Regions from separate parts of the Sodalis sp. RH24 genome, predicted to be linked through region 1. Evidence: predicted binding sites of a transcription regulator. Region 1 holds the regulator's gene; each other region holds the start of a gene.
What was found. Region 1 encodes Fur, which represses iron uptake genes when iron is present. Its sites were predicted from a motif close to ATAATAATGAGAACNACTATCAA; they were not measured.
Positions count from the first base shown of each region.

Region 1 (7,794 bases):
CGGCAACGGCGTGGATTTTATCCGCGATTTACGTTTGTGGAGTTCAATCAGCGTCGTGGTGCTGTCGGCCAGAAGTGACGAACAGGATAAAATCGATGCTCTGGACGCCGGCGCGGAGGATTACCTGACCAAGCCCTTCGGCATCGGGGAACTGCTGGCGCGCGTACGCGTCGCGCTCCGGCGTCCGCTGCGCGGCGATGAAAAGCCCGCGACGGTGAATTTTGCGGCGGTGAGCGTGGATCTGGCCAACCGCCAGGTGACACGTGACGGCGAGCTGTTGCATTTAACGCCCATCGAATTCCGCCTGCTGGCCGTCCTGGTTGCCCATCAGGGCAAGGTCCTCACCCAACGTTATCTGCTGGGCGAGGTCTGGGGGCCCAACGCGGTGGAACATAGCCATTATCTGCGCATTTACATGGGCCATCTGCGGCAAAAGCTGGAGCGGGATCCGGCCCAGCCCAACCACCTGCTGACCGAGACCGGCATCGGCTACCGTTTTATGCCCTAGGCGGCTGTATCAGCCTGGCGTTAACCCGCCGCGCCCGGTCCCTTCTTCAACAACTGCATAAAATCGCGAAACGGTTCACGCAGCGGCGCAAACAAGGGATGTTTGCGATGTTCCATCATCACCTCCGAGAACAGCTTGAGGCCGATGGCGAAAGACGCGGTTTTCTCAGGTCCGAAGGCCAAATCCTCCCGCCCCTGTAAACGCGTCACGATGCCCAGGATTTCATCGTGGTTTTCAACCTCGAACGACAGCGCGGGCATATCCAGCGGCTGGCCGTGTTTATCGGCGATGGGCGCCACGGTAATTTTGTATTTATATCCCGCCATGATTTTCCTCCGCCGGCGCCGCCAGCACCTGCGCTATAGTATTAACCGCCTCCAGCAAGGCGGTGTTTATCCGCTCGACCTGCGCCGGCGTCAGGTCGGCGCGCAGCATATTGCCGCGTAACAATCCCTTTAATTGCCGCATGCTGTCGGTTATGCCCGGGATCAGGCTGCCTTCCCCGCGTTTGCCTGCCTGGGCGAGCCGCTCGAACAGGGCGGTAATCGCCGCCTGATGCCCGGCCAGCTCTTCCTCGCCCGCCGGGGTAATCTGGTAGTTCTTACGGCTCTGGCCTTCGGCGGTGACCGACATCAGGAAGTCCTGATCCACCAGCAGGCTCAGGGTCGGGTAAATTACGCCTGGACTGGGAATGTACAACCCGGAAGAAGCCAGCTCGATTTCCTTGATCAGCTCATAGCCGTAGCTGGGTTTGCGGGCCACCAGCGCCAGCAGGATCATGCGCAGATCGCCATGGCCGAACAGACGCTGCGTCCTGTGTTCGCCGTCATGGTGCCCGTGGCGCTCATGGTGTCCCCTGCCGCCATGCATACCGCCACGGTCGTGCAAGGCATAATGATGATGATAAAGCATGGTTCTCTCCCGGTTATTTAGATATATCTAAATTAACGCATAACAAAAAAAAAGCAATAAAAGATATATCTAAATGAGGATTTTTTTATCTGCGCGCCAGTATCACCGGCTGCCTGGCGGCGCTGAAACGCAAAAAAAGGCGCTGATAAATCAGCGCCTTGGATAATGAAAGCTCCCCCGTAACGGCGGGTATGGCGGCGGCGCGAGATGCGCCGACCGCCGGGCGGGCCTTATTGTGCCCCGGCCAGTACTTCGCCGACGATTTCCACCGCCTCGCGTTCGATTTGTTCCCGGTGCTTAGGCCCCAGGAAGCTTTCGCAATAAATTTTGTAGGCCTCCTCGGTGCCGGACGGCCGCGCGGCGAACCAGCCGTTTTTGGTCATCACCTTCAGGCCGCCGATGGACGCGCCGTTGCCGGGCGCCTCGGTCAAGCGCGCGGTGATGGGGTCGCCGGCCAGGGTGCTGGCAGAGACCATTTCAGGTGACAGCTTGGCCAAAACGGCCTTCTGCGCGTGGGTGGCCGACGCCTGGATGCGGTTATAGCTGGGCGCGCCGAAACGTTGCGCCAGTTCATCATAGTGCTGCTGGGGATTTTTACCGGTGACCGCGGTAATTTCCGCCGCCAGCAGGCACATAATGATACCGTCTTTATCCGTGGACCAGGGCTTGCCGTCAAAACGCAGGAACGAGGCGCCGGCGCTCTCTTCGCCGCCAAAACCCAGGGTGCCGTCGAACAGGCCGTCGACAAACCATTTAAACCCGACGGGCACTTCCACCAGACGGCGGCCCAGATCGGCCACCACCCGGTCAATCATTTCACTGGAGACCAGGGTTTTGCCCACCGCCACGTCGGCGCCCCACTGCGGACGGTGCTGGAACAGGTAGTTGATCGCCACCGCCAGGAAATGATTGGGGTTCATAAGACCCGCCGGGGTAACGATGCCGTGCCGATCGTAATCCGGATCGTTGGCCAGGGCCAGGTCGAACTTATCACGCAGCGACAGCAGGCCGGTCATGGCCCATTGGGACGAGCAGTCCATGCGGATAATGCCGTCGTGGTCGAGATACATAAAGCGGAAGGTCTGGTCGATTTGCTCGTTCACCAGCGTCAAATCGAGTTGGTAATGCTCGGCGATGCGCTGCCAATAGGCAATGCCGGACCCGCCCAGCGGATCGACGCCCAGTTTCAGTCCCGCTTTTTTGATGGCCGCCATGTCCACGACCTCGGCCAGCCCCGCCACATAGGACTGCACCAGATCCTGCGCATGGATATGGCCGCTGTTCCAGGCCGCGTCCAGCGACTGGCGCTTAACGCCGCGCAAATCGTCCGCCAGCAGGGCATTGGCGCGCTCTTCGATCACTTTGGTCAGATTCGTGTCCGCCGGTCCGCCGTTAGGCGGATTGTATTTGATGCCGCCATCTTCCGGCGGATTATGGGACGGGGTGATGACAATGCCGTCGGCCTGGGCGCCGCCGGCGCGATTGTGCGTCAGGATGGCGTTGGACACCGCCGGCGTCGGGGTAAAGCCGTTGTCCTGCTGGACGATGATTTCCACGCCGTTGGCGCTGAGTACTTCCAATACCGAAATAAACGCCGGTTCGGACAGCGCATGGGTGTCCTTGCCCACATAACACGGGCCGGTAACGCCCTGCCTGGCGCGCTCTTCGGCAATGGCCTGGCTGATGGCCAGGATATGGGCTTCATTGAAACTGTGGCGCCCCGCGCTGCCGCGATGGCCTGAAGTACCGAATTTTACCGCATGCGCGGTGTTGCCCGGCTCCGGACGCAACACATAATACTGCGAGGTTAACTGCGCGACATTGATTAAATCGCTTTGCCGGGCGGGCTGCCCGGCGCGGGGGCTATTAGCCATCGGTGCTTCTCCCTTGCCTGCTGTTGATCAAATGGTACCGCAAACTTTATCGGTCAGTTCCACGGGGAACTGCATTGCCAGCATAATGTGTTCCACCATGCTCCGTTTACGATCGGTGTTGGTGTTGGTGATAACCCAGTAGGGCGTTTGCGCTACCTGCTTGGGTTTAGTATGGCTGCCATTTTGCAATAATGTCTGCTCATCAGCGGCAAAATAAGTACGGGTGCGGCCGTGCAGGATATCCGCCGCCTCGGTAAATTCGGCGGGCGACAGGCTATACAGGGTGGACAGCACCAGCATAAAACGATCAACCGCCTTGCGCTGCTCGGCGTAGCTGTCGGAAAGGAGGAGCTCACGCATGGCGCGCACGCGATCGCGGGTCGCAGACACGGCCTGCGTCTTGAGGGGCGTTTCCGGCGGCGGCGCGCTGCGCGCTGCGGCGCTGGCCTGAGCATTAAATTTCAGCATCCGGCGTAAAATATCCGAGGCGCTTTCGCCGATATGCTGCGTATGGCTGGCGATATAGCGGTAAAGGTCTTCGTCGACTTCAATTGTTTTCATCTTTATCCGGGGCTTTCTTCTCATAAATCAATCAAAAGGATTATACAAGCTAAACCTGCCCCGCGAATAGCGCTAGTATCCGGCTTCGGTAAAAAGTCGGAATTTCCCCCGAGGGCCTTCCTGGCGCCGCCGGTTTTTTTACGGCCGCGGGACGGATAACTCATGATAGGCTATCAGGCTCTGTTATCGCCATGAGGATCAGGATGAAATTACACTATCGTCTGCAACCTGCCCGGCAGCCGGGTGAAGCACTGCCGGTGATATTGCTGCACGGGCTGTTCGGTAGCCTTGATAACCTGGGCGTGCTGGCCAGGCCGCTTGGGGAACACCACGCCACCCTGCAGATTGATCTGCGCAATCACGGCTTGTCCCCCCATGACCACGATGCCGGTTACGCCGCCATGAGCCGGGACGTGATCGAATTGCTTGATGCGTTGCATATCGACGCCGGTCACCTCATCGGCCATTCCATGGGCGGCAAGGTCGCCATGACCCTCGCCGCCCAGGCGCCCGGCCGCGTTGCGCGGCTGGCGGTTATCGATATGGCGCCGGTGGCCTACCCCACCCGTCACCATGACAACGTCTTCGCCGCGCTCAGGCGCGTCGAGGCGGCGGGCGTCACACAGCGCACGGAGGCGGCGGCGCTCATGCGCCATGACGCCCTTGATGAGGAAACCATCCAGTTTTTGCTGAAATCCTTTCACCAGGGCCGGTGGCGGTTTAACGTCGAGGCGCTGTGGGATAACTATCCGGCGCTTATCGGCTGGCGGGAGTCGGCGCCCTGGCTAGGGCCGGTGCTGTTTATCCGCGGTGAAAAATCGCCCTATCTGGACGACGGTTACCGCCAGGCGATCCAACGCCAGTTCCCCCGGGCGCGGGCGCATGTGGTCGCCGGCGCCGGTCATTGGGTTCATGCGGAAAAACCCGCGGCGCTCATGCGCGCCCTGGCCCGTTTCCTGGAAGAATAGGCCGGGCCGCCGCCGGGATTAGCGCCGGCGAGTTTAATATTGTCGTTTGCTACCGGGCTGGGGTAACATGGCCCGCTGTGTTTTATGGCAGCCCCGGCGTACATAAAACATAACGTTACGGGCGATGCGCGTCCGGCGGCGTAGCCAGCCACGCCGCCGGACGGGGTTTGCCCGCCTGCTTCTTGATGCACAATCCCTTCATGACCTATGGCAAAAGAACAAACGGACCGCACCACCCTGGATTTATTTATCGATGAGCGGCGCCCGGGAAGACCGAAGACCAACCCCCTGTCCCGCGATGAGCAGTTGCGCATCAACAAGCGTAACCAGCTGCGCCGGGATAAAAAGCGCGGCCTGCGCCGGGTGGAGCTGAAAATCAACGCCGAGGCGGTGGATGCGTTAAATGAGCTGGCCTACCGGCAAAACCTGTCGCGCAGCGAGCTGATCGAATTGATTTTACTGGCCGAGCTTGAACGGCAGCAAGGCGCGGATCCGCATCCGGAGTAAACTTGCCGGCCCGGTAAAGCGCCATCCCGTCCAGGGCCCAAGGCCGCGAACGGGGCAAATTTGCGACAAAACCCGGCCGGCGAGTTTCTCCCCGCATAAGGGTCTGCTATGATTGCCGCAGAGCATCGCTGATTCTGTTACGGAACATATCCATAATATTTAAGAGGTTTTCAAATTCATGGCAACTGTAGGCATTTTTTTTGGCAGTGACACCGGCAATACCGAAAATATTGCCAAAATGATTCAGAAGCAACTGGGTGCGGATGTTGCCGAAGTTCATGACATTGCCAAAAGCAGTAAAGAAGACCTGGCGCGGTTCGACACCCTGCTGCTCGGCATCCCGACCTGGTACTACGGCGAAGCGCAATGTGACTGGGATGATTTTTTCCCCACCCTGGAAGAAATAGATTTCTCCGGCAAAAAAGTGGCGCTGTTCGGCTGTGGCGATCAGGAGGATTACGCCGAATATTTCTGTGACGCCATGGGCACCATTCGCGACATTATCGAGCCCAACGGCGCGACCATCGTCGGTCACTGGCCCACCGCCGGCTATCATTTCGAAGCGTCGAAAGGACTGGCGGACGACAATCACTTCATCGGCCTGGCCATTGACGAAGACCGCCAGCCCGAGCTGACCAATGAACGCGTGGACGGCTGGGTGAAGCAAATCAGCGCTGAATTGCAGCTCAGCTAAAGTCAAGCCGTGCGGGAGGGTGCCGTCGCGACGGCGCCCGGCAAGAGAATCGGTTGCCGTCATGGCGTCGGGACGGCGCCGCCAACCTCACTGATAACTAAATCCTTTCAAATTAATAGATACAAGTTTTTAACTTTTATCCACAACGCGGTACAATAGCGCAGCGGTTCCACCCTTTTTAGCAAAATGTTGCAGAATTCGCCCCCTGAAACGGGCTATAGTTGTTAACAAGGCGCGGTTTTCATTTTGGACAGGCAGTCTTATAATGAGACGGCGTCACATTTTTCGGGCCGACCGATGTTATAGGCTAAGTTAGCCTACAATCAGATTATCAAAGTAACAGGACTAAACCCGCATGACTGACAATAATATTGCATTGAAGAAGGCCGGCCTGAAAGTCACCCTTCCCAGACTGAAGATTCTGGAAGTGTTGCAAGATCCGGAATGCCATCACGTCAGTGCGGAAGATCTGTACAAAAAACTGATCGATATGGGTGAGGAAATCGGCCTGGCCACGGTATATCGCGTGCTAAACCAATTTGACGACGCCGGTATCGTAACCCGCCACAATTTTGAAGGCGGCAAATCCGTTTTTGAACTGACGCAACAGTATCATCATGACCACCTGATCTGTCTGGACTGCGGCAAGGTTATCGAATTTCGCGACGAGTTCATCGAAGCGCGCCAGCGTGATATTGCCAAAAGGCACAATATCAAGCTGACCAACCATAGCTTATATCTGTATGGGCATTGTGAAATCGGCAACTGCCGCGAAGACGAAACGCTGCACGATCACGCCGATATGCTCAACGGCGTAAAAGAATAACCGCGGCGCGGTCCGTTTCTCCAAAGCGGCTGTTATCGCGCCGCTTTCTCACCCTGCAACGATTTTTTCAATGAGGCTAAACGCCGCCCGTCCCCTTCCCTGGTAACGTTTCCTTCCCGAAGCGCGTCGACAAGCGTCGTATCCGCCAATCACCGCCGTGCTCACCGCCGGCAAACTCCAGAAAACTTCACAGAAAATAAAAATAAATAAAGAATAAATAGAGGCCCTGGGACGCTATTTTGGGCTAATTTGCGTAATCCATTGAAACGACAGCGTTTTTATTGCGATTTTTTCACCGGGTAAATTATTCTGTGAATCTGATGATAAAGCTATTTTTCGCTGTCAGCAGTAAGCGACAACAAAAGATACATTTTAATTATATGATTTTATTGAATTAATATAGCCAAAAATACCTTCCTGAAATTAACCCGGATCGATGACTCGATTTTTACACAAAAAGTTAATTTATAAATTAATAAAAAACGTGAAGTTCGCAGCAGATTTTAAACTTTCGCCATGGTGATATAGTGACAGGCAATGTTAATCACCAGAGATAGTCCAGATGAATGATGCGGAACTGCAAAACGATATGCCGCGCGGCATAGGCATTGCTCCTTATATTCGTATTAAACAAGAAGGCATGACTGAAAACGAAAGCCGGATAGTGGAGTGGTTTTTATCTCCCGGCAACCTCACCGACGTCTCGGGGATCAAAGAGGTGGCCCTGAGTCTGGGCCTGTCGGAAGCCATGATTGTCAAGGTGTCGAAAATTCTCGGTTTCAGCGGCTTTCGCCAGCTGCGCAGCGCCATCGTCGAGTATTTCGATCATGCCGACCATGATATCACCGCCGAACTCTCGCCCACCGACAGCCCGGAGGATGTGGTCAACAAAGTGTTTAACCTGACCGTACGCACCATTGTCGAAGGCCAGGCGATAGTCGACG
Region 1 covers NZ_CP178729.1:2,023,252-2,031,045, forward strand. The annotation lists gene kdpE (two-component system response regulator KdpE) at 1-508, shown strand, start outside; gene ACL2XG_RS09325 (DUF3861 domain-containing protein) at 529-834, opposite strand; gene ACL2XG_RS09330 (PadR family transcriptional regulator) at 821-1,420, opposite strand; gene pgm (phosphoglucomutase (alpha-D-glucose-1,6-bisphosphate-dependent)) at 1,651-3,294, opposite strand; gene seqA (replication initiation negative regulator SeqA) at 3,322-3,855, opposite strand; gene ACL2XG_RS09345 (alpha/beta fold hydrolase) at 4,059-4,823, shown strand; gene ybfE (LexA regulated protein) at 5,031-5,330, shown strand; gene fldA (flavodoxin FldA) at 5,509-6,024, shown strand; gene fur (ferric iron uptake transcriptional regulator) at 6,380-6,850, shown strand; gene alsR (transcriptional repressor AlsR) at 7,413-7,794, shown strand, end outside.

Region 2 (7,794 bases), 2.3 Mb from region 1:
AAATGATAATCGCCGTTATTTTCAATTAACTATGTCAGTTAGGATATATAATTTACACCTCTATGAAATCGACTCTATTTAAAGACTACGAAGCGTTCATCGCTGTTGCGACAGCCGGTAGCTTTAATGGCGGGGCTCGTCTGCTGGAGATTAGCCCTTCAGCGATGAGCCAGATCATTCGTCGCCTGGAGGAGCGGACCGGGGTCCAGCTTTTTCATCGTACCACTCGAAGTGTGTCCACAACCGATCAGGGGGCACAACTGTTGGCACGCCTGAGCCTGGCGTTTCAGGAAATTGAAGCCGCAACCCGGGAACTATCCTGGCAACGTGAACACCCGGTCGGGAATGTCAGGCTCGTTATGCCGCGCGTTGCCTGGAATGATCTGATCGCCCCTCGTCTTGCGACATTTCATACCTCATACCCGGAAATCACTCTGGAAGTTCGTCTGGACGATGCCTGGATCGACATCGTCAGTGAGGGATATGACATTGGTTTTCGCTTAGGTGAATACATACACCCGGAAACGGTCGCCTTTCCGGTTGGCCCTGCACTACGACAAATTCCGGTGGCTTCCCCCGATTACCTTGCGGCCAATGGAACACCAGAACACCCCAGAGACCTGGCTCGCCATCGATGTATTAACTGGCGGCAGCAGCCTGATGCCTCGCCTTATAACTGGGAGTTCAGTAAAGGCAGCGAGAAAATCACCCTTGCAGTACAGGGGCCACTGACCATCAATGATCGGCGTGCAGCGGTACGGGCCGCAACAGAGGGTCTGGGTATTGCCATGTGGGTCGAGCACCATTTACAGGAAGAGATTGATAGCGGGAAGCTGGTGCCTTTGTTGCAGGAGTGGTGTCCTGTCTATCAGGGCTTCTGGGCCTACTATTACCGTGATAAGCACATCAGCGCAGCAACCAGAGCCGTGCTCGATTTTTTACGCAGCAAAACCGCGGCGGTATAGCTGAAGTTATCGGGCCAGTGTCACCCCGGAACGAAAGCTGTTGGGTCGTGCAGGATGACTCGGCCGCTGGCCTCGCCCTTCGGGTCGTCGCCTGGCGGCAACGCTGTCTCGCTGCGCTCGACCCGAACCTGCGCAGGTTCAAATCCGCACGACGCGCGAAATATTGAGGTATTGGCCTGGTTTGAAGTTTGAGGGGTATTCTTGAAAGTGGTGGGTCGTGCAGGATGACTCGGCCGCTGGCCTCGCCCTTCGGGTCGTCGCCTGGCGGCAACGCTGTCTCGCTGCGCTCGACTCGAACCTGCGCAGGTTCAAATCCGCACGACGCGCGAAATATTGTAGTATTGGCTTGGTTTGAAGATTGGGGGGGTATTCTTGAAAGTGGTGGGTCGTGCAGGATGACTCGGCCGCTGGCCTCGCCCTTCGGGTCGTCGCCTGGCGGCAACGCTGTCTCGCTGCGCTCGACTCGAACCTGCGCAGGTTCAAATCCGCACGACACGCGAAATATTGAGGTATTGGCTTGGTTTGAAGTTTGGGGGGTATTCTTGAAAGTGGTGGGTCGTGCAGGATTCGAACCTGCGACCAATTGATTAAAAGTCAACTGCTCTACCAACTGAGCTAACGACCCACTTAAAAGGACAGAAATGGTGGGTGATGACGGGATCGAACCGCCGACCCTCTCCTTGTAAGGGAGATGCTCTCCCAGCTGAGCTAATCACCCATTTCTGTAAACGAACATCAAAACAATACCGACTTAAGAAGTGGTGGGTGATGACGGGATCGAACCGCCGACCCTCTCCTTGTAAGGGAGATGCTCTCCCAGCTGAGCTAATCACCCACTTCTTACCGCGTATTACTTCTATTTCTCACAGCGGAGCCACTTAGAAAATTAAGTGGTGGGTGATGACGGGATCGAACCGCCGACCCTCTCCTTGTAAGGGAGATGCTCTCCCAGCTGAGCTAATCACCCCGCCGTGTGGAGTCGCATTATAGGGATACTGCCAAGTGAGTCAACGATTTTTGAAAGTAAAAAGTGTGTTCGTCGTAAAATTAGTCAAGATGAACGGGTTTGCGCCTTTAATCTCTGCAAAAGGAGCAGCAAAAGTGGAACAGCGTTGAGGAATCGGGCTGGAGTGGTAGAATATTGTCCACTTTTTATAACCGGCCGGGAGCATTGCTCCCGACTGTCAGCCATGCGTAATAAGGCAGTGTTCCTGATGAAAATTAAAACCCGTTTTGCGCCCAGCCCCACCGGCTATCTTCATGTCGGCGGCGCCCGTACCGCTTTATATTCATGGCTGTTTGCCCGTAGCCAGGGCGGGGAGTTCGTGCTGCGTATCGAGGATACCGATCTTGAGCGCTCCACCCAGGAAGCTATCAACGCCATTATGGACGGAATGAACTGGCTGAACCTGGATTGGGATGAAGGTCCTTACTACCAGACCAAACGTTTCGACCGTTATAACGCGGTGATCGACGACATGCTGGTGCAGGGCACCGCCTATAAATGCTATTGCTCCAGGGAGCGCCTGGAAGCCCTGCGCGAGCAGCAAATGGCCAACGGCGAGAAACCGCGTTACGACGGCCGCTGCCGCCACAGCCATGAACAGCATGACGATGCCGAGCCTTGCGTGGTGCGTTTCGCCAATCCCCAGGACGGCTCGGTTATCTTTAATGATAATATTCGCGGCCCGATTGAATTTAGCAACCAAGAGCTTGACGACCTGATTATCCGCCGTACCGACGGCTCGCCCACCTATAATTTCTGCGTGGTGATTGACGACTGGGATATGGCAATCACCCATGTTATCCGCGGTGAGGATCATATCAACAACACGCCGCGCCAGATCAATATTCTCAAGGCCCTGGGCGCGCCGGTGCCCGAATATGCCCACGTCTCGATGATCCTGGGCGACGACGGCAAGAAGCTGTCCAAACGCCACGGCGCGGTGGGCGTAATGCAGTACCGCGACGACGGTTTTCTGCCTGAGGCCCTGCTGAATTACCTGGTGCGCCTGGGCTGGTCCCATGGTGATCAGGAAATTTTCTCCATCGAAGAAATGAAGCGGCTGTTTACCCTGGACGATATCAGCAAATCGGCCAGCGCCTTTAACACCGAAAAGCTGCTGTGGCTTAATCACCACTACATTAATCATCTGCCGCCGGAATACGTCGCCACCCACCTGGTATGGCATATGGAACAAGCGGGCATTGATACCCGCAATGGGCCGCAACTGGCGGAGCTGGTGACATTACTCGGCGATCGCTGCAAGACCCTGAAAGAAATGGCGGCCTCATGCCATTATTTCTATGAGGATTTCGAGCAGTTCGATGCCGACGCGGCCAAAAAACATCTGCGCCTGGTGGCCCGCGAGCCGTTGGTGCTGGCGCGCGCCAAACTGGCCGCCCTGACGTCGTGGTCGCCTGAACACGTGCATAACGCTATCGAGGAGACGGCGGCGGAGCTCAACGTGGGCATGGGCAAGGTAGGGATGCCGCTGCGCGTGGCGGTCACCGGCGCGGGCCAGTCGCCGGCGCTGGATGTCACCGTCCATGCCGTCGGACAGTCACGTTCGTTGGCCCGTATCGATAAGGCGCTGGACTATATCGCCCAGCGCGCCGGATAAACCGTTCGTTATCGAGGATTTGACGGCTTTTTCAGCGTTTGATGCGTTAATTTCAATTAGCCGTTGACACTGTTTGCCGGGTTTCATATCATGCGCCCCGTCCACCAGACATGATGTGTCGGGTACGGGGCTATAGCTCAGCTGGGAGAGCGCTTGCATGGCATGCAAGAGGTCAGCGGTTCGATCCCGCTTAGCTCCACCAATCACCTCGATTGGCCTGATATGATGATGTGTTACGACGGTGTTCGTGTTACCCAGGAAGTACGTTGGGGCTATAGCTCAGCTGGGAGAGCGCTTGCATGGCATGCAAGAGGTCAGCGGTTCGATCCCGCTTAGCTCCACCACATTAAAAAAACCGGCTTCTGGCCGGTTTTTTGTTTTTATATCTTGTGCGTGCATGCCTGGCGCCGCCTCGATTTATCGCGTCAATCCTATAAAAAAGGCCGGGTTTCCCCGGCCCCAACCGCACCGTCGTTATGACGGCAAGATGGACGGCGGTTTAAATTACCAAACCGGTGATGGCGGCGGACAGCAGGCTGACCAGCGTCGAGCCGTACACCAGCTTCAGGCCGAAGCGGGATACCACGTTGCCCTGGTGTTCGTTCAGGCCTTTAATCGCGCCGGCCACGATGCCGATGGATGAAAAGTTGGCAAACGACACCAGGAATACCGACAGGATGCCGACGGAATGCGCGGACAGTTGGCCGGCAACCTTTTGCAAATCCATCATGGCGACAAACTCATTGGAGACCAGCTTGGTGGCCATGATGCTGCCGACCCGCAGCGCCTCGTCGCCCTGGATGCCGATGACCCGGGCAAAGGGATAAAATATATACCCCAGTATGCCCTGGAAGCTGATGCCGAACACCAGGCTGAACAAGGCGTTTATGGCGGCGATAATGGCAATGAAGCCAATCAGCATGGCCGCGACGATAATGGCCACCCGGAAGCCCGCCAGGATATATTCACCCAGCATTTCGAAAAAGCTCTGTCCTTCATGCAGATTACTCATCTGCAGCTCTTCTTCCTTGCCGACCTGGTAGGGATTGATCAATGACAGCACAATAAAGGTGCTGAACATATTCAATACCAGCGCGGCCACCACATAGCGCGGTTCCAGCATGGTCATATAGGCGCCGACGATGGACATCGATACCGTCGACATCGCCGTGGCCGCCATGGTGTACATCCGGCGTTCGGACATCTTGCCCAGGATATCCTTATAAGCGATGAAGTTTTCCGATTGCCCCAGGATCAGCGAACTGACGGCGTTAAACGACTCCAGCTTGCCCATACCGTTAATTTTCGACAGCAGGGTACCGATGATGCGGATAATAAAAGGGAGCACCCGGATATGCTGCAAAATACCTATCAGGGCCGAGATAAATACAATCGGACATAACACATTCAGGAAAAAGAATGCCAGGCCCTGTTTATTCATATTACCGAAAACAAATCCTGTCCCTTCGGCGGCAAATCCTAGCAACTTATCAAACAGCGCCGAGAATCCCTGCACAAAACCCAATCCAATCTGCGAGTTAAGGAAAAAATAAGCAAGCAGGACTTCAATGACTAATAGTTGAACAATAAAGCGCAGCCTGATTTTTTTACGATCGTGGCTGACCAATAACGCCAGGATTGCCACTACGGCAAGAGCGAGGACAAAATGAAAAATCCGGGACATAGTTGCTCCAGTTATGAGGCAGGCAATAATTTGCCGCTCATTCTATGTAACGGTCGAACTAAAAACGAGTTATAAGTTGCAAATATATAAAAATCCTCTAGCAGAAGATGAGGATAGCGAGGCGGTCACAGATAAGTCGCGAAAAAAGTTAAATTTATATCCAATTATGTTAATAGTGTGCTAATGTAATTTAGTAACCCATTGGCGCTTCTAAGCCGGTCCAATTAGGGATGAAACTGTCATTAGGCTGGGTTTTGCCCCCTTTATGCTCATCATCATCGTCATCTATCGCAGAGATAACCCGAAACGTCCTAAATGCGCTTGATAATTATTATCGTTTGGATAGGATGAAGCTAATTCGATGGATCATAAGGGTCACTGATATGCTGAATAGCCGAACTGCGGACGGTGTCAATCGCGCATCACGCAAGGTAAAGCTCTCATTGCTTGGCCCGGCGTTTATCGCGGCGATTGGCTATATCGACCCCGGTAATTTCGCCACCAATATCCAGGCGGGCGCCAGCTTCGGGTACCGATTGCTCTGGGTGGTGGTGTGGGCCAACTTTATGGCCATGCTCATCCAGCTGTTGTCGGCAAAGCTGGGTATCGCCACCGGCAAGAACCTGGCGGAGCATATCCGCGATCGCTTCCCGCGCCCGGCGGTGTGGGCCTACTGGATACAAGCTGAAATCATTGCCATGGCCACCGATTTGGCGGAATTCGTCGGCGCGGCCATCGGTTTTAAAATGCTGCTGGGCTGCTCGCTGCTGCAAGGCGCAATCATTACCGGCATCGCCACATTCTTGATCCTCATGTTGCAACAGCGGGGTCAAAAACCACTGGAATTGGTCATTGGCGGGCTGCTGCTGTTTGTCGCCGCCGCCTATATCGCGGAGCTGTTTTTTTCGCAACCGAATATGGCGGAACTGGGTAAAGGCATGCTGCTGCCCAGCCTGCCGAACGGCGACGCGGTTTTCCTGGCCGCCGGGGTGCTGGGCGCCACCATTATGCCGCATGTGATTTACCTGCATTCTTCCTTGACGCAAAACGGACTGCACGGCAACCGCGCCCAACGCTACTCCTCGACTAAACTGGATGTGGCCATCGCCATGACCACCGCCGGTTTTGTCAATCTGGCCATGATGGCCACCGCGGCGGCGGCATTTCACTTCAGCGGGCATACCGGCATCGCCGATCTGGATGAGGCCTACCTGACCTTGGCGCCGCTGCTGAACCATACGGCGGCGACGGTATTCGGTTTGAGCCTGGTGGCGGCGGGCCTGTCCTCCACCGTGGTGGGCACCATGGCCGGGCAGGTGGTGATGCAGGGATTTGTGCGTTTTCGCATACCGCTGCTGGTAAGGCGGGTGGTCACGATGCTGCCGTCCTTTGTGGTTATCATGATGGGGCTGGACCCGACCCGTATCCTGGTATTAAGCCAGGTTCTGCTCAGCTTCGGCATTGCGCTGGCGCTGGTGCCGCTGCTGACCTTTACCGGCAACCGCGTCCTGATGGGCGACATGGTGAACTCGCGCCTGATCCAGACGTTGGGGTGGGTTATCGTGGCGGTGGTGGTAACGCTGAATGGCTATTTGATGGTGGGCACCGCGTTCGGCCTGTAACCGGACTTTATCTTCTCCGGTTATCCGATACGCCACCCTACCGCGGAGGTCGCACCCGGCGCGTTAAGGGCAATGCGTGTCTATGGGGTTGGCCGGGCGCGGTTTATGCGCCCGACCGAGGCTCCGTGGCACGCCGGGCCCGCCAATACCGGGCGGAAATTGCGGGCCGGCGCGGCCTTATGCCAGTATCGCTTCGATACGCGCCAATTCGTCGGCGCTGAATTCGCGATTGGCCAGCATCCCCACCGCGTCGTCTATTTGCGAGGTTTTGCTGGCGCCAATCAGCACCGACGTTACCCGATCGCCGCGCAGCACCCAGGCCAGAGACATTTGCGCCAGCTTCTGGCCGCGTTCCAGGGCAATATCGTTCAGGCGCCGTACCTTATCCATTTTCTGCGCGGTAAGCTGTTCCGGCGTCAGGGTCATACCCGGTCTGGCCGCCCGCGAATCCTGCGGTATGCCGTTCAGGTAGCGGTCCGTCAGCTGACCGCCGGCCAGCGGCGAAAAGGCTATCGACCCCACGCCGTTCTCAGCCAGCACATCAAGCAGTTCCGGTTCCACCCACCGTTCAAACATGGAATATTTGGGTTGATGAATCACGCAGGGGGTGCCGAGGTCGTTTAATAGCGCCAACGCCTGCCTGGCGAGCGCGGCGGGGTAGTTGGACAGGCCGATGTAGAGCGCCTTGCCCTGGCGTACCAGCAGATCCAGCGCGCTCATGGTTTCGGCAAGCGGCGTAGCGGGGTCCGGACGATGATGATAAAAGATATCCACGTAGTCCAGGCCCAGACGGCGCAGGCTCTGATCCAGGCTGGACACCAGGTATTTTTTCGAGCCCCAGTCGCCGTAAGGCCCGGGCCACATGGTATAGCCCGCCTTGGTGGAAATAATCAGCTCGT
Region 2 covers NZ_CP178729.1:5,183,588-5,191,381, forward strand. The annotation lists gene ACL2XG_RS23575 (LysR substrate-binding domain-containing protein) at 63-965, shown strand; RNA gene ACL2XG_RS23580 (RtT sRNA) at 1,004-1,129, opposite strand; RNA gene ACL2XG_RS23585 (RtT sRNA) at 1,174-1,299, opposite strand; RNA gene ACL2XG_RS23590 (RtT sRNA) at 1,345-1,470, opposite strand; tRNA gene ACL2XG_RS23595 (tRNA-Lys) at 1,515-1,590, opposite strand; tRNA gene ACL2XG_RS23600 (tRNA-Val) at 1,608-1,683, opposite strand; tRNA gene ACL2XG_RS23605 (tRNA-Val) at 1,725-1,800, opposite strand; tRNA gene ACL2XG_RS23610 (tRNA-Val) at 1,857-1,932, opposite strand; gene gltX (glutamate--tRNA ligase) at 2,180-3,589, shown strand; tRNA gene ACL2XG_RS23620 (tRNA-Ala) at 3,716-3,791, shown strand; tRNA gene ACL2XG_RS23625 (tRNA-Ala) at 3,858-3,933, shown strand; gene ACL2XG_RS23630 (NupC/NupG family nucleoside CNT transporter) at 4,089-5,273, opposite strand; gene ACL2XG_RS23635 (Nramp family divalent metal transporter) at 5,657-6,895, shown strand; gene mgrA (L-glyceraldehyde 3-phosphate reductase) at 7,073-7,794, opposite strand, start outside.
Region 2: a site for Fur is predicted at 5,595-5,617, ahead of ACL2XG_RS23635 (Nramp family divalent metal transporter). Genes of this name have one in related genera too.

Region 3 (7,794 bases), 400 kb from region 1:
TCAAAAATCTGCACTCGTTTAACAGCGCGCTGATTTTTGTCGGCTGCTCGGCCATTATGTCGATGCTGTGCTATTTGCTGGTGGTGGGTAAAATCCAGCGGCTGGTGCTGAAAAACGTTCCGGCGTAATCCTGTATAGGGGGCGGGCGGGAAACCCGGCCCGCCCCCCCTCATCCGCCTATTTTCCCTCTCCCCTCCCCCTTGACGCGCCTGGACATCCTTTCCCCGGCCCGTGCCTTTTGCCTGTTGATCAGAAATCGTAGCCCACGGTGGCCACCAGCGAGCGCTCCGCGCCCCAATAGCAATAGCCGGTGCCATAACAGGCCGCCACGTATTTCCGATCGGTGAGGTTATTGGCGTTAAGCTGCACATAGGCCCCCTTCCACTGCGGGTTCCAGGCGGCAAGATCGGCGCGTAGCGAAACATCCAGCAGGGTCACCGACGGCACGCGCCGCGTGTTTTCATTATCTGCCCACTGCCGGCCGATATAACGCACCCCGCCGCCCAGGTTGATGCCGTAATCCGCCTGGTACTGCGCCCAGAGCGACGCCATCTGATCCGGCGTGACATAAGGCGTGTTGCCGTCGTTGCCGTCCACGGCGTCCCTGAAGCGTACCCGGTTATAGGTATAGCCGGCTATGCCGGCCAGACGCTCGGTGAGCTGCGTGCGGGCCTCCAGTTCAATCCCCTGGGAATGTACCTTGCCCGCCGGGACATAATAGCTGCCCTGCACGATACGGTTGGCCACATCTTTTTGCGTCAGGTCGTAAACCGCCAGGGTATACAGCGACGAAGTACCGGGGGGCTGGTATTTTATCCCGGCTTCGTACTGCTCGCTGGTGGTCGGTTTCAACAGGTTGCCGTCGGCGCCGGACAAGGCCTGCGGCGTGACGGCCTGGCTAAAGCTGACATAAGGCGAAATGCCGCTGTCAAAGGCATACAGCAGCGACCCGCGGCCGCTGATATGATCGTCCTGGCGCCGGTAGGTGGTGTCGGTATTGAACGTGGTATTTTTGGCCACGATGCGATCGTAGCGCCCGGACAGATCCAGGTGCCATTTATCCAGCGTCATCTCATCTTGCAGATAGACCCCGCTTTGTGAGTAGCGGCGTTTGGCATCGACGCGCGTGACGCCCGGCACGGTCAGGCCGTAGTCGGTGAACAGCCCCGGGCCGCCGCTGACGCCGGTGAGCGCATTGAGCGGGGTGGCGTAGGCGCTGTCGTCCCACAGGTCGTTGGTATATTCATGGTATTCACCGCCCAGCACCACTTTATGCTGTAGGTCGCCGGTGCTGAAATCGGCCACCAGCTGGTTATCCATGGCGTAAGCGGCAAGCGAGGACGATTCGCCGGAATAATAGCGGTTAAGCAATGTACGATCGCTGTTCCAGCCAATCTGGTAAACCTGCTGCTGGTCGACGTTGGCATGGGTATAACTGCCGTTGGAGCGGATTGACCAGACGTCGTCGATGCTATGGTCGAATTCATAGCCGTAGATTTGCTGGCGGCGCTTAAAGGTATTCAGGCTGCTTTCGCCGTCAAAAAACCCGCGGTCCAGCTTGGCGCCGCTGCTGGCGTACAGGCTGCCGTCCGCCGGCACCGCGCTGTGATAACCGCCCGACGGATCTTTTTGCAGATAGGCTTTTAACAGCAGCGACGTGTTGCCGTCCGGCTGCCATAACAGCGACGGCGCGATGGCATAGCGTTCCTCGCGCTGGTGATCGTACTGGGTATCGCTATGGCGCGTGATGCCCGTCAGGCGGAACGCCCATTGATCGCTGACGGCGCCGGTATAGTCGAACGCCGCGCCGGTGGTGGCGTTATTGCCGGCCATCAGCTTGATATGCCCTTCGCTGGCAAAACGGGGGCGTCTGGACGTCATCATCACCAGGCCGCCGGGAATGGTCTGGCCGTAAAGCGCCGACGACGGACCGCGAATCACATCGACGCGCTCCAGGAACCAGGGATCGATTTGCAGGTTGTTATAGCTGCCGCCGTCGCTCATCAACCGCAGGCCGTCCAGGAAGGTATTATTGGTATCGCCGCCGTGGAATCCGCGCAGGGAAACGGTCTCGTAGCGGGTCGCGCCGCCGGCGAAGTTGGTAAATACCCCCGGCGTATAATTCAACGCGCTGTTCACCGTCAGGGCGGCCTGATCGTCCATTTGCCGGCGCGTCACCACCGACACCGACTGGCCGGTGGTAATCAGCGGCTGATCGGTTTTGGTCGCTCCGCGGCTGGTGTTGGCTGTGTAGCCCCGGGTCGGCGCATCGGCGCTGTCGGCCGTCTGGGCCGCGGTAACCACCAGGGTATCCTCGGCATAGGTGAATAACGGCGCCGCGAAAGCGAGTGAACACAGCAGAGTGGAACGTGTTAAGCGCAAGACCCTTCTCATTGTATCTTTCCATTGACAGGTGAATGAAATTGAAACTAAATGAGAATTATTATCTTTCTTATTTATTGATTCAAGAAATAATTTAACACATTTAAGGAATTGGCCGGAACGGCAAGGCTTACGCGGGGCGGGATGGCGGCTGCGAGACGTTGCTACGCCTCGATACGGCAATGGAAAGGGTTAGTCTAAGATGGCCTGGCGGCGGTAGGCTTAACCCCGTTTTTGCCAGTCGGCAGCGTCTTTTTCTTCTTCTTTTTCTTCTTTTTCTTCTTTTTCTTCTTCTCCTTCATTCGACGCCAGACGCATATTGGCCGATGCCGCGTGCGAGACATACAGCGCCAGCAGCGCGGCGGCAAACTCATCGTCCAGCGTGTAGAAATAGCATTCGGGTACGTTCAGGATGCGGGCAAACGCACAGCAGGTTTCAAAATTGGGACGATATATCCCATTTTCATACTGACTAATTCTGGAACGGGCGGTGGACTCATCGATGCCAGCCATGACCGCCAGCTTTTCCTGTGTCAGCTGGGCCCTGTGCCGGGCTTCTTTCAGGCGTTTTGGAATCATCTTCAAATATGAGTAAAGTTAGCTTGATAATCTGTTTAGCATCACTTAACATCAGAGTTGTTTAGAATAACTAAACACTTTATAAGAATAGAACACACATCAGGGTGAGGGCCGGCAATTGCCGGCCTGATTTTGTGCTGTGTGTAACGCCATCATTCCACTCAGTAAATTTCCCCTGCCCCGCAAAAATCCCGTGCTTTTAATAATTTCCGAGTTTTTTGATCTTTTCTGATTGCTATGACCGCCACGCAATGTCAATCAGGGGTTTACACCCGGTGGCACAGATTGCCGTGGTAGTAATAATTTATTAATGCCAAAAATTGTGAGTTTAATCACATTGAAACGCTTGCCGCCATCCCGCACAATGTTCCGCGGACAATTGCTTGAGATAATTTCAAAACAATGTTTTATTAAAAATAAATAAAAACTATTTTTTTTGAAATACATGAGATCAGTCACAACGGTAACCTCATGAAATTGGTTAGCATTGCCCCTCTTTAACGATGTCACTGGTAAGGAATAACCATGTATAAAATTGCAGGCGCGGCCCTTCTTTCATTGCTGTTGAGCAGCAGCTGTTTCGCCCAAAGCGCCGATGCCACGGCGGTAACCAAGGCGGTGGAAACCATGCGTCAGGCCATGGTCAGCGCCAAGAAAGCCGATCTGGAGAAAGTGGGCGCGCCGACGCTGAGCTACGGCCACTCCAGCGGTAAAATCCAGAACAACGCCGAATTTGTCGATGCCATCGTCACCGGTCAATCCAAATTCCTGACGCTGGATCTCAAAGACCAAACCGTGCAGGTCGACGGCGACGTGGCCATCGTCAGGCATATCCTGCAGGCGAAAACCGCAGACGGCGGCAAGCCGGGCGAAGTGAAAATCGGCGTCATGCAGGTATGGCAGAAAAATGCGGCGGGCGCCTGGAAGCTCCTGGCGCGCCAGGCCTATTCATTGCCTAAATAAACCCCTGCCAGCGCGGCTCTCGGATATGAGGGCCGCTGCGTCGTTTTCCCCGCGCCCACCGGGCTTTCCGCTGTAAAAAAAATGTAACTTTTTGTCAACGCAAAAAGAATTCATCTCCTGCTTTTTAGCCGAGCGGTGAAGTTTTACTGTTTTAAATCAATTGATTAAAAAAATAATTTCTTGTATTTCGCCGTTCAATTCTTTTTACCCGCACCACCCGCCGGCGCGGCTTGTCACAAAACGGTAATGAAATCTCGCGCCGTAGCGGATTAATTGCTATACAGATAACTATCACCCATCCCTTACCGGAAGACCGCCTTGAAACGCTGCTGCTATAGCCGGAGGTATTTCCCTTACTGCCCGATGGAGGGAGAACAATGTCAGCGGAAACCCTGTCGATAGTATTATTTATAGCGGCGGTTATTATTTATTCAACGAAAGCCAAAAAAAATAAATATTTGTTTTCATTAGTGCTGTTTGTTTTAGGTATTTATATTCTGCTTAATTTAGTCAGGGTCGCCAGTAATTACTTTACCGGCGCCGGCATCAATGATTCGGTGCTGTATACCCTGACCAGCAGTTTAACCGGCGCCGGATTAGGCAAGTACATCCTGCCCTTTGCCGGTTTCATCCTGGCTTCCCTGCTGGTGTTCAGCCTGATGTCATGGCTGTTGCTATTCAGAAAAGCCGGCGGCGGCCGTACGGCTTACGGCCTGCTGGCTCTCGTTTTGGCCGTGGTCGCCGTGATTGCCACGCCGGCCAGCGGTGAAATTGCCGGCCTGGTTAAATCCCAGTTGGCAAGCGGCGATACGGACTTTAATACCTATTACAGAACCCCGTCCAAAACACTGGCGAAAGACAGCCCCAACCTTATTTATATCTATGCCGAAAGCCTGGAAAGAACCTATTTCGATCAGGACGCCTTTGCCGGTTTAACCACCGAGCTTAACAGTCAGAAAAACGATGCTATAGATTTCAGCAATACTACCCAATTGCCCGGCACCGGCTACACCATTGCCGGAATGGTGGCGTCGCAGTGCGGCATTCCGTTATTCGCCCCCTTTGACGGCAATGCCTCAAGTTCGTTATCGACCTTTTACCCCCATGATATTTGCCTGGGCGATATACTGCAGGCTTCCGGTTACGATACCTATTTTTACCAGGGGGCCGATATGGCGTTTGCCGGTAAAGGCCTGTTCCTGAAGTCCCATGGTTTTGAGCATATCTATGGTTTCCAGGAGCTTAAGGGACTGGTCAAGGATCCCGACTACCGCAACGAGTGGGGCTGGTATGACGATACCCTGCTGGATCTGGTCTATGATAAATTTATTGCGCTGTCGCAACAAAAACAGCGGTTTGCCTTATTTGCGCTGACCGTCGACACCCATCATCCGGACGGATATATTTCGCGATCCTGCACCAATCGCTCCTATGCGTATGACAATATGGAAAACAGCTCCCTAAGCGCCGTGGCCTGCAGCCAGGAGCATATCGCGGGGCTTATCAAAAAAATCCGCGCATCGGGCTATTTCAAAAACACGGTGATCGTGGTGTCTTCCGATCACCTGGCCATGAACAATACCGCCTATGATATTTTAAATCAGCACGACAGAAAGGATCTGTTCTTTATCCTGCGCGGCGACAAGGAGCAGCCCCAGGTCAGTAATGTCAAGCGCAGCACGCTGGATAACGGCGCGACTGTATTGGATGTGCTGGGGGGCGATAACTATATCGGCCTGGGCCGGAGCAGTTTATCCTCCACATCGTTATCAACCTATTTTTTAAATCTCGATGATAAGATAACCGCATGGATACCGGATGTTATCCGGCAGTGGGATTTCCCGACCAAGATAAAAAAATATAAAATTGATGTAAATGCCAAAACCATCGGCTTTTCCGGCGTTCAATTTAAAATACCGTTGATTTTAAAAATTGATAAAAATAATATTGAGCCGATGTTCGACGTGTATTTATCCGCACCGTTAAAACAGCAATTGGCGAAATTGAATGCCCGGGATAAATTTTTATGGATTGATGACTGTAATAAAATGGCCGATATTTGGGATCCATCGCTGAGCCAGGTAACCAATTATTGTGTCGCCGTCGGCAACCTGAGCACCCAGCCGAACATCGTTAAAATCGACTCCGACGTGTATCGCGGCAAGGTGTCGTTCAAAAAACTGCCGCAGGGCGATGAGGCGCAGTTTGAGCAGACCGTCGGCAGACTGAACTTATCCGCTCCCGCGACAAATTAACCCCCTTGCACCGGACGGGGGTTGCAGCGCCGGTGATAGCGCCCGCCGGTTTAGCCTGCCGCCCCTGTCCCGGCGATAAAATGCCGCAGCGATGGTTATTTATTAAACATCCTCATGCTGCGGTTTGATAAAATATCCCGCGCCACCGGCTTCAATTCATTTCTTATTGTCTTGAGTAATAATTATTATTCTTATTTAAATCGCGCGCGGTGCCGCGCCCGCGCCCCGTGTTCACTGGCATAAATGCCCGCCGGCCACTGGCCCGATAGGTCATAAGTTATTCTTATGCTTAGTGGTGATAAACATATGCTTTTTTATACGTGGTTAATTATCGTTGCCTATGTAATATTCCTCAGCAGAAAACCAGCGCCATGGAATAACCCCATGAAGTGGTTAAATTATATTAAAATTATATCAAGGAAAAGCAAATGGCCTTATTCATTAATAGCCGGCCTTCAGCGTTATCGCTGCTGACTGTGTTAGCGTTAGGCAGTATCGTCTCCGTTGCCGCCCATGCCGACCAGTTGGCCAATATCAAGCAGGCCGGCGTTATTCGTGTCGCCACCTTCGATTCCAACCCGCCGTTTGGTTCCGTCGATGCCAAAACCCATAATATCGTCGGCTACGACGTGGACTTTGCCAAGGCGCTGGCAGACGCGCTGGGCGTGAAGCTGGAGCTGGTGCCCACCAATCCGGCCAACCGCATTCCTCTGCTGCAGTCGGGTAAAGCCGATATTATCGTGGCCGACATTACCATCACGCCGGAGCGGGCCAAGGTCATTGATTTTTCCATTCCCTATTTTGTCACCGGGCAGCAGTTCCTGGTGCCGGTAAACTCGCCGGATAAACTGGACGGTTACGCCAACGCGCGTATCGGCGCGGTAAAGGGCACCACCGGCGAGCAGGAATTGCATCATCATTTCCCGAATGCGCGCGTCTTGTCCTATGATGATATTCCGCTGGCGCTGACGGCGCTGCGCAACGGCAACGTGCAGGCCATCACCCAGGACAGCACCATCCTCGCCGGCCTGCTCGACGGCGCGCCGGATAAAGCCAAATATAAAGTGCTGCCGGAGCTGCTGAGTAAAGAAGAGATAGGCGTCGGGGTGAAAAAAGACGAGACCGCGTTGCTGACCTTCGTTAATAACGAGCTGCTGAAACTGGAAAAAAACGGCCAGGCTACCTCCATCTATAATAATTGGTTCGGACCCCAGACCAAATCGCCTCAACCGCGTCTGTTTACCATAACAGCGAAATAATCAGGCTGAATCAATGCAATCCCAGTACGACAATCTGCAACCATCCGCCGCCCCGGTGGCGGATACCCCTGCCCCACATGCCATCCCCGCCGTCGAGTTCCGCCAGGTTGATAAATTTTTCGGCCCCCACTACGTGATCCGCCAGGTGGATTTCAGCGTCGGACGCGGCGAGGTGGTGGCGATTTGCGGCCCCTCGGGGTCGGGGAAATCCACCCTGATACGCCTGATCAACCAGTTGGAAACCGTAAGCGGAGGTGAAATTCTGATCGACGGCCATCCCACCTCGGCGTTGAAAGGCCGCGCGCTGCGTGAACTTCGCACCCATATCGGTTTTGTGTTCCAGCAGTTTAATCTCT
Region 3 covers NZ_CP178729.1:1,627,328-1,635,121, forward strand. The annotation lists gene ACL2XG_RS07425 (MFS transporter) at 1-128, shown strand, start outside; gene ACL2XG_RS07430 (TonB-dependent siderophore receptor) at 250-2,394, opposite strand; partial or broken gene ACL2XG_RS07435 (helix-turn-helix transcriptional regulator) at 2,716-2,961, opposite strand; gene ACL2XG_RS07440 (nuclear transport factor 2 family protein) at 3,487-3,924, shown strand; gene opgB (phosphatidylglycerol--membrane-oligosaccharide glycerophosphotransferase) at 4,302-6,179, shown strand; gene ACL2XG_RS07450 (ABC transporter substrate-binding protein) at 6,608-7,438, shown strand; gene ACL2XG_RS07455 (amino acid ABC transporter ATP-binding protein) at 7,452-7,794, shown strand, end outside.
Region 3: a site for Fur is predicted at 2,434-2,456, ahead of ACL2XG_RS07430 (TonB-dependent siderophore receptor). Genes of this name have one in related genera too.